2 regions of the Gluconobacter cerinus genome follow, and region 2 is predicted to be linked to the other one. Evidence: predicted binding sites of a transcription regulator. Region 2 holds the regulator's gene; the other holds the start of a gene.

Region 1 (7,607 bases), 690 kb from region 2:
CTTGCAACACGGGTAATACGATCACAGTAAGACGTGTTCGTGCCCGTATAGCACTGGTCCATGATGTACTGGCTGCTCAGGTACGTGATCATGTTCTTGAGCGTGTAGTGCCAGTATTCAACGGACGCAGACAGACCCGGGATCCAGCGCGGCGTGATCACCGTACCGATCGTGTAGGTCCGGCCCGTTTCAGGACGCAGCTTCGCGTTACCGCCATACAGCGTCGGTGCCTGTCCAGAGAAGTTGGACGAGAACGTGCTGCTGTTGATGCCCTGACGCGCACAGTTAGCTGCTACGACAGGAGACTGCGCACCGTAGGATGCGGCCTGTACGGAATCACACGGATCGGTCGCTGAAGCGTAACCCAGGGACTGACCACCATACAGCTCATACACGTTCGGCTGACGATAGGACGTGCCGAGTGTTGCGCGGAAGCGGATGTCCTGAATCGGTGCCCAGTTGATGGAGACCTTCCAGTTCTTCGTGCCACCAAACGTATTGTAGGCAGAGTAACGACCCTGACCGTCGATCGTCAGATCCTTGGCGAGGAAAGCGTTATGCAGCAGCGTTGCCTTGCCTTCGATGTAGCCTTCGGAAACATTGAAGCCACCGCCGGTGTAGGACGCAGAGTTCGTCAGCGTCTGGCCGGATTCAACCAGTGCATCCGGGTGATAGGCAAGCTGCTCGCCACGGTGTTCCATACCGAGCGCAAGACCCAGGTCGCCACCGTTGTTCCATGGCATGTGAACAACATGGTTGTTGTTGATGCGCAGGTTCAGGTCACGAAGCTGGTAGTAATAGTGATCGTGCGACGTGTAGTTGGAATAGGCTGCGGCTTCCGGTGAAAGCTTGCCGAACGGGTTCGACAGAACGCAACCTGCAGCAGCATTACAAACAGACGGATTGTAGCTCAGCGTACTGTCGGAATCACCCGGGGTGTCCTGCTGCAAGCCGTATGTCTGTAGAAGCTTGGAGTAGTTACCAACGCCAGACGTCTGGGACATGACCTGGTTCCAGCCGTAAGTGTAGGACAGATCGTAATTCCAGCCGTGGGTGATTTCACCCTTTACACCAGCAATACCCGTGTACGTATCGGTGGCCGTTTCGCTGCGGCGGTTGCCCCACTCACCCATACGCTTGGACATGTAGGCGTCTTCACCCAGCGTATTTCCAGGATAGTTCTCCGGAACATACAGCGCGGTCGGCAGCGTGGACGGATAGATGCTGCCGGCAACGGGGATCGGCGCCATCGTCGTGGACGAATTACGATGGGCGTAGTTGAAGTTCAGGTACGGCGTGAAGTGGCGGTTGATGTCATAGTGAGCATCAAACGACAGCGTCCCGTTCGTCAGGGAGTTCGTCAGGTTCTGGTCAGCACCATAGTTGTAACGATCAGCCTTCGTGAAGGTGCGCAGGGCGCCGCTCTCACTACCAACATAGTTACCGGTGCTGGTCTGGAAGAGACCACCCGTCGGATAGCCCGAACCAAAGGAAAGATTGGCCGGGTTGATAGGGTCGTTACCCTGAACCGGGGTCGCCCAGGAGCGGTTAGCCTGCTTGATGCCGCTCGAGGTCATGTAAGACCCGAAGAGCGTTACGTTGCCCTTGCCATGATCGAAGTTCCAGCCCTTGTAGCCGGAGATCATGCCTGTCTGGCCGTCGCCATGATCCGTTCCGATGCCGCCACGAACCGTGAGGTTGGCGTCATTGAGGTCATGACGGAGCTTGATGTTAATAACGCCGGAAACAGCGTCAGCACCGTACAGCTCGGAACCGCCATCCTTCAGGATTTCAATGCTGGCAACCTGATGAACGTTGATCGTGTTCATGTCGAAGCAGCTGTTGTTGCCATTGATGGCAGCACGCTTGCCGTCGACCAGAACCAGAACGCGGTTCTGTCCAAGGTTACGCAGATCCATGCAGGAGGAACCGCCCGTACCATTGGTCTGGCTGTTTGTCGTTCCACCCGAACCCATGGACGGCAGACGCTGCAGGTAGTCACCAATCGTGGTGGCACCCGTCTGCTCAATCTGCTTGCTGGTCACGATCTGGACCGGATTGGCATTGGAGTTGTTCGACGTGCTGAGCGCCGAACCCGTTACCACAACGTTCTCGGATCGATTGGAATCGATGGAACGCAGAGCACGTGTATTGCTGACCGCAACAGGCGCAGCATACTGCGGAGCGGCAACCTGACGGGTTGCAGCAACCGGAGCTGTCGTTGCAGGCGTCGCAGCAGAACGCACCGGACTATGTGTCACAGTCTTGTGGCGCACATGTGAGGACGTGGTTTTAGCGTGATCGGTTGTTGCGGCCTGTGCCGCGCCTGACAGCGCACCCACACCCATAACCGACGCGCAAAGTAGCATATTGCGACGCGATACGATCATAATAAGACGAAATCCTTCTAAAGGCAGTGACGTCCTTTAGACATTTCATTGCGAAAGTGTCACCCCAACTTCCAGCGAGTACGATCGCTCCGTGATGGTTTTGTGACAAGCGTTGCATAAGGGTCACATATGTGTCGGACGCATATCAAAACAAGTCAAAAAAAAGCCGCCCCACCCTGAGGTGAGACGGCTTTTTTTGTAATTATTCGACATATTCCCCAGCTTTTTAAAACCGGGGAATCTGAAGCGTTGGATCAGAAATCCATGTCGCCCATGCCGCCCATGCCACCTGGAGCAGCCGGAGCCTTCTTCTCAGGGCGCTCGGCAACCATGGCTTCCGTCGTGATCAACAGACCACCAACCGAAGCGGCATCCTGCAGAGCCGTACGGACAACCTTCGTCGGGTCGATAATGCCTGCGCCAACCAGGTCCTTGTACTCAGCGTTCTGAGCATCAAAGCCGAAGTTGTAGGTGTCGTTCTCGAGCACCTTGCCAGCGATCACGGCGCCGTCTTCACCAGCGTTCTCAGCGATCTGACGCAGCGGCGTCTGAAGCGCCTTGCGAACGATCTCGCCACCGATCCGCTGATCGTCGTTATCGAAGGTCAGACCCTTCAGAGCAACGGAAGCGCGGGCAAGAGCCGTACCACCACCCGGGACGATACCTTCTTCGACAGCTGCGCGGGTTGCGTGCAGAGCGTCGTCAACGCGATCCTTGCGCTCCTTCACCTCAACTTCACTGCTGCCACCGACGCGGATGACGGCAACGCCACCAGCCAGCTTTGCAAGACGCTCCTGAAGCTTCTCACGATCGTAGTCAGAGGTTGTTTCTTCAACCTGAGCGCGGATCTGGTTGCAACGACCCTTGATGTCGTCGCTGTTGCCAGCGCCTTCAACGATCGTGGTGTTTTCCTTCTCGATGTGAACCTTCTTGGCGCGGCCCAGCATGTCGAGAGTAACGGATTCCAGCTTGATCCCGATGTCTTCGGAAATAACCTGGCCACCCGTCAGGATTGCGATGTCTTCCAGCATGGCCTTGCGACGGTCACCGAAGCCCGGAGCCTTGACGGCAGCGATCTTCAGGCCACCACGCAGCTTGTTCACGACCAGCGTAGCAAGTGCTTCGCCATCGACGTCTTCAGCGATGATCATCAGCGGACGGCCGGACTGCACAACGCTCTCGAGTAGCGGCAGCATTGGCTGAAGCGAAGACAGCTTCTTTTCATGGATCAGGATGTACGGCGCATCGAGATCAGCCGTCATCTTCTCCGGGTTCGTCACGAAGTACGGGGAGATGTAGCCGCGGTCGAACTGCATGCCCTCGACAACGTCGAGTTCCGTGTGCAGGCCCTTGGCTTCTTCAACCGTGATGACGCCCTCGGAGCCGACCTTCTGCATGGCAGAGGAGATCATCTCACCGATTTCACGCTCACCGTTGGAAGAGATCGTACCGACCTGAGCGATTTCCTCCGGGGAGGTCATCTTCTTGCTGTTCTTCTTCAGCTCTTCAACAACGACGAGGACAGCCTTGTCGATGCCGCGCTTCAGGTCCATCGGGTTCATGCCAGCTGCAACAGCCTTGGCACCTTCACGGATGATTGCCTGAGCAAGAACTGTGGACGTCGTCGTGCCGTCACCAGCCAGATCGTTCGTACGGGACGCAACTTCGCGTACCATCTGAGCGCCCATGTTCTCGAACTTGTCAGCCAGTTCGATTTCCTTGGCGACAGACACACCGTCCTTGGTGATGCGCGGTGCGCCGAAGCTCTTGTCGAGAACAACGTTACGACCCTTCGGGCCCAGCGTTACCTTGACGGCATTTGCGAGAATATCAACGCCACGCAGCATACGGTCGCGGGCGTCGGCACCAAACTTAACTTCCTTGGCAGCCATGTTCTTAATCTCCTGTTGAGGTTTTTAACGAGAGGAAACGGGGACGGCTTTTCAGCCGATCACACCCATGATGTCGCTCTCTTTCATGATCAGCAGTTCTTCACCGTTGATCTTCACCTCGGTGCCGGACCACTTGCCGAACAGCACCTTGTCGCCTGCCTTGACGTCGAGAGCCACGATCTGGCCCTGCTCGTTCCGGGCGCCCGGGCCTACGGAAACGATCTCGCCTTCGGTCGGCTTGTCCTTGGCGGTGTCAGGGATGATGATGCCGCCAGCGGTCTTTTCTTCACCGGTCAGGCGACGGACTACAACGCGGTCATGCAGGGGACGAAATGTCGTCATGGATCGCTCCATTTTAGGCCGTGCCCTTCTACAAAGCGACGCGGCCGGGTTACGCGCTCAATTACTGCAGCGCAGTTGGCACTCCCATATCGAGAGTGCCAAGAGAGGTAGTGCCGCCACCCGTTTTCGTCAAGAACCATCGCCCTCGGCAGAAAAAAATTTCTTTCCGTCCAACAGGGCTTCGGAACGCCTTTTCTCCAGCATATCCGCCATTTTCTGGCCTTTCGTCCGGCCATGAAGACGACGATTGGTCTCAGCTTCCTTCGCATCCTCTACGGACTTGCGGCGTTTGCGTTCCCGACGGAGATTGATGACGTCGCTCATGGCATCTGCCTTTCCGGCGTTACAGAGACTGGACAGAAATCAATGGACCACAAGCATTCCCAAGAAAAGACCGAGGGCCACATGATCCGCCTCACAGCGGCAGACGGCCACGAATTCGAGGCATGGGAGACGGGCTCCCCCGAGTCCACACGCTCCATTGTCGTCGTGCAGGAAATTTTTGGCCTGACCGGGCACATCAGGGACGTCTGCTCTGATCTGGCTCAGCAGGGCTTCCATGTTCTCGCCCCTGCCCTCTTTGACCGCGTCAAACCCCACACGGTTCTGGCGTACAACGAGGCAGGCCTGAAGGAAGGGCTGGAATTTCGAAGCGGCATTTCTCCAGATCTGATCCAGCAGGATCTGGAAGCCTGCGCTCAAAAACTGAGACAGGATGATGGTCACCGCCCAGTCGGGATTATCGGCTTCTGCTGGGGCGGCCTAATCGCCTGGCTTGCTGCGACACGGACGCACCACTTTAATGCCGCCGTGGGATGGTATGGTGGCGGTATTGCCAACCATTGTGACACAGCCCCGCACTGCCCGACGCAGCTCCATTTCGGCGGAGAAGATGCGTCTATTCCACCAGGCGACGTTCAGAAAATTCGCGCAAGCCGGCCGGAAGTCGAGGTCTTCCTCTATGATCAGGCCGGGCATGGCTTTGGATGCCCCGAACGCTCCAGTTTCAATCAGGACGCCCGTGATCTGGCCTGGAGCCGGAGCGTCGCGTTTCTGAAGCACCACATCAAGCGTGCGTGAGGCCTGACATGGAAGGCATTGCAGGAAAAATTGTTCTCATTACAGGCGGCAGCAGCGGCCTCGGTGAAGCAACCGCGCGTTATCTCGCAGCACGAGGGGCTTACGTTGCTATCGCCGCCCGGCGCCGGGACCGGCTGGACGAAATTGTCTCGGAGCTCGAAGCACTTGGCCAGACAGCACGGGCCTACACACTGGATGTCACGAACCGCCAGAACGTTGCGGACGTTGTAAAAGCCGTTGAGCAGGACTTCGGACGTCTTGATGTCCTCGTGAACAATGCCGGGCTGATGGCGATTGCCCCCATGAAACGACTGATGGTCGACGAGTGGGACCGGATGATCGACATCAACATCAAAGGCGTTCTGTACGGCATCGCCGCAGCACTACCGATCTTTGAGCGTCAGAAATCGGGCCATGTCATCAACCTGTCCTCGGTTGCCGGGATTAAGGTCTTCGCCCCTGGAGGCAGCGTCTATTCAGGAACGAAGTTTGCCGTGCGGGCCATCAGCGATGGCCTCCGGCAGGAGGCTGGCAACGCGTTTCGCGTTACATCCATCGAGCCGGGCGCAGTGGAAAGCGAACTCAAAACGGGCAGCGGCGACACTGAAAGTCGTCAGCATGTTGAAGCGTTCTACAAGATTGCAATTCCGGCGGAATCCGTGGCGAGGGCCATCGCTTTCGCCATCTCACAACCTGACGACGTGGACATCAACGAGATTGTCCTGCGCCCAACCCTTCAGGAGTTCTGATCATGAGCAACAACCCTCTCGAAGCAGATCCAAAACGTGACGCAGCAATCCGCCGCGAGGCCAAATTACTTTGGGAAGCTGACGGCAAACCGGACGGCGGCCCTGAAGCCTATCTGGACAAAGCGACGGACCTGATTTCCATCAAGGGCGTTCCCGAAGGCACACCTGTTGAGGATCTCCCACCGCCAGAGTTGGCGGATGTTCAGATCGAAGATCCCCGCTTACAGGAAAATCTTGGGGAATTCCCAGAGCGTAGCACGGATCAGGGCGATCATCGACATTTTCCCGTCGCGGATCGAAAAGAAGAACGCGAGCTGCTGGATGATCCCAGCACCGATGCCGGTCAGCCGGGCTACGCTCAAATCGACGAGAAGCAGGAAGGGCGCTGATTGCCCTTCCCTTCTGCCGCCCGTTTTTACGCGGGCGGCAAGCCATTCAGGCTTTGTTCAGAACGCGACCTGCAACGGCATCCAGCTTGGCAACAAGAGCCGGATCGCGTTTCTCAGGTGCGGTGATAATCGCAAAATCGAGGGCACGCTCGGCGAAAAGATCAAGAGGGCGCTTCTGACCCAGAACCGGGATCACAGCCTTCACGAGACGGCGGGCATTATCCGCATTCCCCTTCATGACCTTCACCACACCTTCAACCGTCACGCTGTCATGCTCGGTGTGCCAGCAGTCATAATCCGTGACCATGGCCACCGTGGCGTAGGTCATCTCGGCTTCACGGGCGAGCTTGGCTTCCGGCATGTTGGTCATGCCAACAACCGAACAACCCCATGACCGGTAGAGCTCGCTCTCGGCACGCGTCGAGAACTGCGGCCCTTCCATGACGATGTAGGTTCCCCCACGCGTCACCGGAATATCGAGCTTGCGGGACTCCGCTTCCAGCACATCCAGCAGACGAGCGGACACCGGGTCCGCCATGCCGACATGCGCCACACATCCCGTCTCAAAGAAGCTTTTTTCGCGCGCGAAGCTGCGATCAATGAACTGATCGACAAGTACGAAACGGCCCGGCGGCAGTTCTTCCTTTAAAGAGCCCACAGCTGAAAGAGACAGAATATCCGTCACGCCTGAGCGCTTGAGAGCATCGATATTTGCGCGGAAATTCAGACGTGAGGGCGGGATCGGATGACCACGACCATGACGGG
Region 2 (7,607 bases):
AAATGACACCGTTATCGGCCATCAGATCCAGAACAAGATTCCGGCGCATCAAGGCTGCGTCAGGATGAAGGAACGGATTGTAGTGTGTCGGTGACTTCGGAAGGGCCGCCAGTGACGCGGCTTCTGCATCATTCAGCTGGTCGAGAGGCTTGTTGAAATAGGTCTGGGCCGCGGCGGCGACACCAAAAGAGCCGTTCCCCAGATCCGCCCAGTTCAGATAGATCTCAAGAATCTTATCCTTGGAAAGCACCTGCTCCATTTTTACGGCAAGCAGGGCTTCCTTGATTTTACGATCAAGTGTGCGGGCATTGCTGTTAAGCAGCATCCCACGCGCAACCTGCTGCGTAATGGTGGACGCACCGACAGCACGGCGCCCATGGCGGGCAAAAACGTCCGTTACGCCTGCCCGGGCAATGGCCATTACATCCACACCACCATGGGTGTAGAAATTGTGATCTTCCGTTGCGAGGAAGGCGCGCTTTACCCGATCCGGAATCGCTTCCAGCGGAACGAAAATACGTCGCTCATTGGCAAGCTGAGCCATCAGGCGATCATCAGACGCATAGATGCGACTGACGGTCGGGGGCTGATAGGCCCTCAGGCTGTCCACACTTGGCAGATCAGCCACGAGTTTGGCGTAGGTGGTCCAACCCAAGATACCCGCACCCGCAACACCGACCAGCCCGACACCGGCGACGATGGCAAGAGACTGACGGAAACGGCGGAAACGGGGCCCGCGGGGCACACTGGCCCTGGGGTCCTGCGGATTACGGGAGCGAATGGAACGGCGCGTCATACAAACTGCATAGCACTGAAACGAGCCGTTCGTCGCCCCCACTGAAAAGGGTCATTTTGTGACAGTTTACGGCGGCTCGTGATCGTTATGATCCGGCAGCGGATTTCTTCCACACCTCTTCACCCTGTCGATTCAGAGTAGCAAACTCTTCATCGTTGAGATTCAAGGATGCTGCCCGAACATTAGAGGCCAGATGGGCTCTGCTTCCGGTCCCCGGAATGGGCAACATGACCGGTGATCTTTTCAGGAGCCACGCCAGAGCAATCTGCCCTGCATCTGCATGATGCCTATGCGCGATCTTGTTCATGTCCGTACCGGGCTTGGCCAGTTCTCCGGCAGCCAGAGGCGCCCAGGGAATGAAACCGATGTTTTCCTTGGTACAGAAATCCAGAACATCTTCGGACTTACGGTCCACAAGATTGAAGCGGTTCTGAACCGTCGAGACCGGGAAGTATTTCTGCGCGAGCTTGATGTCCTTCACGCTCACTTCCGACAGACCCACGTGCCGGATCAGGCCTTCTTCGCGGAATTTGGCAATTGCCTCGAACTGCTTTTCTGCCGGGCAGTCTGGTCCAATCCGATGCAGCTGCCAGAGATCAATGTGCTCCACGCCCAGCCGTCGCATGGACATCAACACGCACTGCCTCAGATAGTCCGGATTTCCGACTGGCTTCCAGATATCTGGACCATGCCGTGTCAGGCCGCCCTTCGTCGCAATGACCATCTTTTTGTAAGGATAAAGCACTTCACGGATCAGGTTTTCCGAGACGAACGGACCGTAGGAATCCGCTGTATCAATAAAATCCACCCCGAACTTCGGGAGGCTTTCAAGGGTCTGGACCACTTCTTCATGGTCTGGAGGTTCATCCCAAATGCCCTTGCCGGTAATGCGCATCGCGCCAAACCCGAGGCGGTGGACCTTAAGATCACCACCAATGAGGAATGTACCGGATTTCTTTGCGTCAATCGTAGCCATGGACTCTTTCCTTTCCGATGGACGCAGGATTCAACAGCGCAAAGGCGGAAGGGTTGCAGTCACTATCCCAGCAGGCGCCCGACCATCCGGGCCGTATAATCCACGACGGGTACAATTCGCCCGTAATTCAGGCGCGTTGGCCCGATGACGCCAATGGCGCCCACGATTTTCTGGGCCTCATTGCGGGCTGGCGCGACGATCATGGACACGCCCGACATTCCAAACATTCCGCTCTCACTGCCGATATAGATTCGCACACCTTCCGAAGCGTCCGCCAGTTGCAGGAGCTGAAGCATGGTCTCCTGCGTTTCGAGGTGATCGAACAACATACGGATCGTGGTCAGGCGTTCGATCTCGGTGATATCCGCCAGCAGCTTGCCCTGCCCCCGAACGAACAGCGTTCCGCCATCAGCGTCCCATGTGGCCAGACCACTTTCGATGACGCTGGCCGTCAGAGCGTCAAGTTCATGGCGGTTGACGTCCATTTCCTTGCTGACACGCTCTTTCAGAGTGCCAAGTGTCAGATCCCCTAGGTGGGCGTTAAGATAGTTACCAGCCTCGACAAGGGCAGAATGCGGCAGTCCTGCCGGGGTTTCGATGATGCGATTTTCCACCTGGCCGTCTGAACTGACGAGCACCACAAGAACACGTCCCGGACCGAGCGCAACAAACTCAATATGTTTGAGCGTCGCGTCAGATTTGGGGGCCAGCACCAAACCTGCTGCGGATGACAGACCCGACAGCATGGACGATGCTTCCGCCAGGGTCTCCTGATAGGACCGGCCATGAATTTCCAGCCGGCTGTCGATACTGGCTCGATCTTCGTCAGTCAGGGCGCCGAATTGAAGAAGACCTTCCACGAAGAGTTTAACGCCTTTCTCGGTCGGCAGACGCCCTGCGGACACATGAGGGCTGAACAACAGCCCGGCCCGGCCAAGATCTGCCATGACGTTGCGGATCGTCGCGGGAGACAGAGACAGATTCAAGCGCTGCGCCAGAGTGCGACTGCCGATTGGCTCCCCTGTTTCAACGTATTCCTCAACGATTTCCCGCAGGATCGCAGCTTCCCGTTCTCCCAATCCGGAAGCAAAGGAGTTCGGCATGCGGAAGAAGGATGGGTCAGGTCTGATCATGGTAAAACTGTATGTCGGGGCTGGAAGGCTTCTCGTCAAACGCGGTAGAGGCAGGGCTCGGTTCTGAGAGAGGATTTTTTCGCATGACAAAGCGCCCATCCGGACGCGCCTGTGACGAAGGTCGCGCCATTTCCATTGAAACAGGCTTTGCCCGACATGCGGAAGGTTCAGCACTTATCCGGGTGGGTGGAACGGAAGTTCTGTGCACGGCGTCTCTCGAAAATCGTGTCCCGCCATTTTTGCGCAACAAGGGTCAGGGCTGGATTACGGCCGAGTATGGCATGCTTCCGCGCGCAACCCATCAGCGTGGCAACCGAGAAGCATCCAAGGGCAAGCAGTCTGGCCGGACGCAGGAAATCCAGCGCCTGATTGCAAGATCCCTGCGGGCCTGCGTGAATCTGAAGAAGCTGGGAGAACGGACCATCACGCTGGACTGTGATGTGCTGAACGCTGATGGCGGGACACGCTGCGCTTCCATTACCGGCGCCTGGGTTGCTCTCTCCATGGCTCTGAAAAAAGCCAATCTGTCCTCAGTCATGACAGCACAAATTGCGGCAGTCTCCTGCGGCCTGACCTCTGCTGGCGCCGTGCTGGACCTGGATTACGTGGAAGACAGTGCCGCTCAGGCCGACACGAACTTTGTTCTTACCGCAGAGGGTGGCATCGTCGAAATTCAGGGGACGGCGGAAACGTCCCCCTTTCAGGAAACCGAGTTTTTTGAACTGCTGCGTCTGGCCAAGCTGGGCACCGCCTCCCTCTTTAAAGCTCAGATTTCCGCACTGGAGACTTTGTAATGCGTCGCCTGTCCCGTGGGTCAAAAATTGTTCTGGCAAGCCACAATGCCGGGAAACTGCGTGAATTCTCCAGCCTGCTTGCAGAAAGCGGCATCACTGTTGTGTCTGCAGGGGAGCTGAATCTGCCAGAACCGGACGAAACGGCAGACACATTTACGGGCAATGCTGAAATCAAGGCTCTGGCGGCGGCCCGTGCATCTGGTTTGCCAGCCCTGGCGGATGATTCCGGCTTTTGCGTCTCGGCACTCGGCGGCCAGCCCGGCGTTTATTCGGCACGATGGGGCGGCCCTGCAAAAGACATGACCGTTGCCATGGAGCGTGTGCATCGCGAAATGGGTGAAACGTCAGACCACGCAGCATCGTTTGTGGCGGCGCTCTGCCTAGCATGGCCAGACGGCGAAACACATTGCGTGGTTGGGGAATGCCATGGCCAGACAGTCTGGCCTCCCCGTGGGGATCATGGCCACGGCTATGACCCGATGTTTGCACCCGAAGGCGAAAGCCTGACCTTCGCAGAAATGGGCGAGCACGAGAAAAACGCGATCAGTCACCGTGGCCGCGCGCTCACCCTTTTCCTTACTGAATGTGTGGAAGACTGAGCTCTACGTTCGGCGAACAGGAGAGCGGCGGACTCTCCTGTTCCAGGTGATAGGGCCCTTTTGAACAGACCTCCACAGACAGCATGCCCGTCTCCTTGCCCAGAACATTTTCGAGTTCCAGGTGAGCACGCCCCTCTGTCCAGCGGGCATCATCGCCTTCGCTCGACGCCCATCCCATACTTTCAGGAAATGTAAGATGTGATGTGAGACGGTGAGCCCCTCTGACGGCGTAAAGAGTGATGTCCCTGATCAGGACCCCACGCTCTTCGCTGGGGCAAGACTGACTGTGCCTGCGAGAGAGAAGCCAGAGTGATTTTATGGGGGTGGAAAGAATAAAAAGGGCATGACTTCCCTGCCAGCGGGCTGGATGGATGAGATATCCATCATCACAAGCAAGGTGAAGGCCGGGATCGTTTGTAAGGTAGTCAAAAGAGGACATGCGTTTTCCTGCCGTATGCAGTGATTTTATTGTCCATCATCGAGCACGCACTTTCCCGACCATGGACAGCTCCATGAAGCAGACTGCAGTCTCTCATCCACACTACATTCCCGCCCGCTTCATAGAAATATTATGTCATAAACAGATCTGGTAACAGTATAAAATCAGACTTCTGCAGAGAAAAACGGCTCGATAGATACTTTGTCGAAATGATATGCGTCAGGATGCACTCCCGTCAGAGCCCCTGATGCCTAACAACAGGCCCGTGACTGACGAGAATACCCCGCTGCCACACCTGATCTACCTGATCGATATCCGCGATGGTTTGGTCTGGGGCGCCACGAACGATCAGAAGATCTGCCCGCTTCCCTGTTTTCAGAACGCCACGATCTTCAAGCTCAAGCAGTTCAGCGGCATTTCCAGTCGCCAGATGAATGGCTTCAAGTGGTGTCAGACCAGCTTCCACGGTCAAGGCAAGTTCGCGATGTTCCGCAAACCCCGGCAAACGCGTCGGAGCAGCGCCTGAGTCTGTTCCAAAACCCACTTTCACACCTGCCCGATAAAGCGTCAGAAGGTTCTTCTGATTAATCGCAAGCGCGGTGTGCGAAGCCGCGACAAGCGGCTTGGAAAGTGTCTGTTTACGCCAGTCTGCATCTGAGAGCTGAGCCATCAGGGCAGGATCGATGGCGGCTGCCACGAAGGGAACGTTCAGAAGCTCCGGATGCTCTGCAAAAAGGTAATTCGCCTCGTCCAAGCCCAGAGTAGCGATGTACCAAACACCATGGGCCTTTATGGCGTCGATCAAAGCCTGATCAACCGGCTGATCCCGCACACCATGCGCGAGGATATTGGCCCCAGCATCCACGACAGCTTTGGCAATATCCAGATCATGAATATGGACCGCCACGCGCGTATTGTGCTGATGGGCTTCGTCTATGACCGCCCGGTAAATGTCAGGAGACATCTTTGGAAGCGTCTTGCCATTCGGCACACCGTTCCGGAAATCATCCACCCAGAGTTTCACGAGATCCGTATGTTCCGCGACCATACGGTCTACGTCCTGACGCGCCTCCTGCGGCGTGGTCGGACGATAAACCTGATCCGGGCCTAACCCTTTGACCATGGCCGATGGCGGTGCACCATTGGGAGCACCAATGCCCTGATCGACGCCAAACAGATCCGCACCTGGATTTTTACCCGCGTGCTGTTCCCGCCGCAGATCATCGAAGAGCGGCGATCGGTTTAGGCCAAGCGCTGTAACGGTAAGGACGCCGTAATCACTGTACTGTTTCAGAGCCGCCAGAATATTGGCTCGGGTATAGTTCTCGTTGCTGCCAGACGTTCCCTTGATGATACCGACATGGCTGTGGTCGCTGATCAGAGCGGGCAACAGGGTTTTGCCACTGAGATCGACATGTTCGGCTCCTGATGGGGCCGGATCACCAATAGAGACAATTCGCCCATCGTTAATGACGACTGTAACGTTTTCACGAACAGGGTCCCCTGTTCCGTCGATCAGACGGGCATGATCGAATGCTACAGGTTCTGCCTGCGCGGTGCAGGCCATCAACGTCGCCGGAGCGGCCAGCAAAAGCCCAGCGAAAGCAGAACGAAGTGTCATGATGGAATTTCCCCTCAGCAGCATTCAGGCTAAGGGGAAACGTTCTGTCATGCAGAAAAGACCAATACAGTCTCGCGATTGTGAAAAGACCCTTGGAACTTTTAGCCTTCGAGAGACTGAAGCTCGAACAGGCGGCGGTAAATACCGCCCTCCTGAGCTACCAACTCGGCATGAGTGCCATCTTCCTTCAACTCACCCCGACTGAAGACAAGAATCCGATCCAGCTCCATCACCGTGGAAAGACGATGGGCCACCACGATGACGGTGCGGTTCTGCATCAGGCGGCGCATTGCCTCCTGCACCAGGGATTCAGATTCTGAATCCAGACTGGATGTTGCTTCATCGAAAATAAGGATGGGTGCATCTGCAAGGAATGCCCGGGCAATCGCGACACGCTGACGCTCACCGCCCGAGAGCTTGACCCCGCGTTCACCGACCATCGTGTTGTAGCCTTCCGGCAGACGCTCAATAAAGGCTGCTGCGTTGGCCTGACGCGCTGCTTCCTTGATGTCTTCGATGGATGCCGAAGGCCGGGCATAGGCGATATTCTCAGCCAGTGTGCGGTGAAACAGCACGGGTTCCTGTGGAACAATGGCAATGTGCGACCGCAGGGAATCCTGCGTGACATGCGCGATGTCCTGACCATCAACCGTGATGCGCCCACTGTTCACATCATACAGGCGTTGCAGAAGCTTCGTGAGGGTCGTCTTTCCAGACCCACTCGGCCCCACGAGGGCCACACGTGATCCCGGCGCGATATCGATCGTGAGGTCCTGATAAAGAGGTTTGTCCTGGCCCGGATACTGGAAGGTCACGTGCTCGAAGTGAACTTCACCCTTCGTAAACCGTGCAGGCTGGGCATCTGGTGCATCCTGAATAGCTGAATCCCGGCGGAAGATGGCGATCAGCTCTTCCATCTCATTGACGGAACGCTGCACCTGACTGACCTGCTGGCCAAGATCCCGAAGGTATCCCTGCACAAGAAACATCATTGTCAGAACGTATGCGACGTCACCCGGACCGGCCTTGCCCTGCCACCACAGCATGACGGCAAGCCCAATCATGAGCATCCGCATCACGAGAGAGGCCAGCGCCTGAATATTGGCGCTATTGGTGCCGCGCAGCCATGTCCTCAGGGTACGTCCGCGCCAGCCTTCGACGATGGTGTCCAGCCGCTGCTCTTCCCGCTTTTCAGAGCCGAACGCTTTGACAACCGGATTGCAGGTGACGGAATCCGCGATCGCTGCAC

Evidence for each region. The regulator HrcA, encoded in region 2, represses chaperone genes, less so after heat shock. The targets are predictions, from matches to a motif close to GTTNGCACTCNCNNNNNGNGAGTGCNAAC.
Region 1: the regulator HrcA is predicted to act here: its motif matches at 4,699-4,727, upstream of M2305_RS02205 (co-chaperone GroES).

Annotation. Positions count from the first base shown of each region.
Region 1 covers NZ_JAOQNM010000001.1:478,400-486,006, forward strand. The annotation lists gene M2305_RS02195 (TonB-dependent receptor domain-containing protein) at 1-2,390, opposite strand, end outside; gene groL (chaperonin GroEL) at 2,645-4,282, opposite strand; gene M2305_RS02205 (co-chaperone GroES) at 4,334-4,624, opposite strand; gene M2305_RS02210 (DUF4169 family protein) at 4,754-4,948, opposite strand; gene M2305_RS02215 (dienelactone hydrolase family protein) at 5,030-5,704, shown strand; gene M2305_RS02220 (SDR family oxidoreductase) at 5,713-6,453, shown strand; gene M2305_RS02225 (DUF2934 domain-containing protein) at 6,456-6,842, shown strand; gene M2305_RS02230 (S-methyl-5'-thioadenosine phosphorylase) at 6,889-7,607, opposite strand, start outside.
Region 2 covers NZ_JAOQNM010000001.1:1,166,463-1,174,069, forward strand. The annotation lists gene M2305_RS05325 (penicillin-binding protein 1A) at 1-796, opposite strand, end outside; gene M2305_RS05330 (aldo/keto reductase) at 882-1,772, opposite strand; gene hrcA (heat-inducible transcriptional repressor HrcA) at 1,835-2,905, opposite strand; gene rph (ribonuclease PH) at 2,989-3,699, shown strand; gene rdgB (RdgB/HAM1 family non-canonical purine NTP pyrophosphatase) at 3,699-4,298, shown strand; gene M2305_RS05350 (hypothetical protein) at 4,276-4,737, opposite strand; gene M2305_RS05355 (amidohydrolase family protein) at 4,973-6,358, opposite strand; gene M2305_RS05360 (ABC transporter ATP-binding protein) at 6,460-7,607, opposite strand, start outside.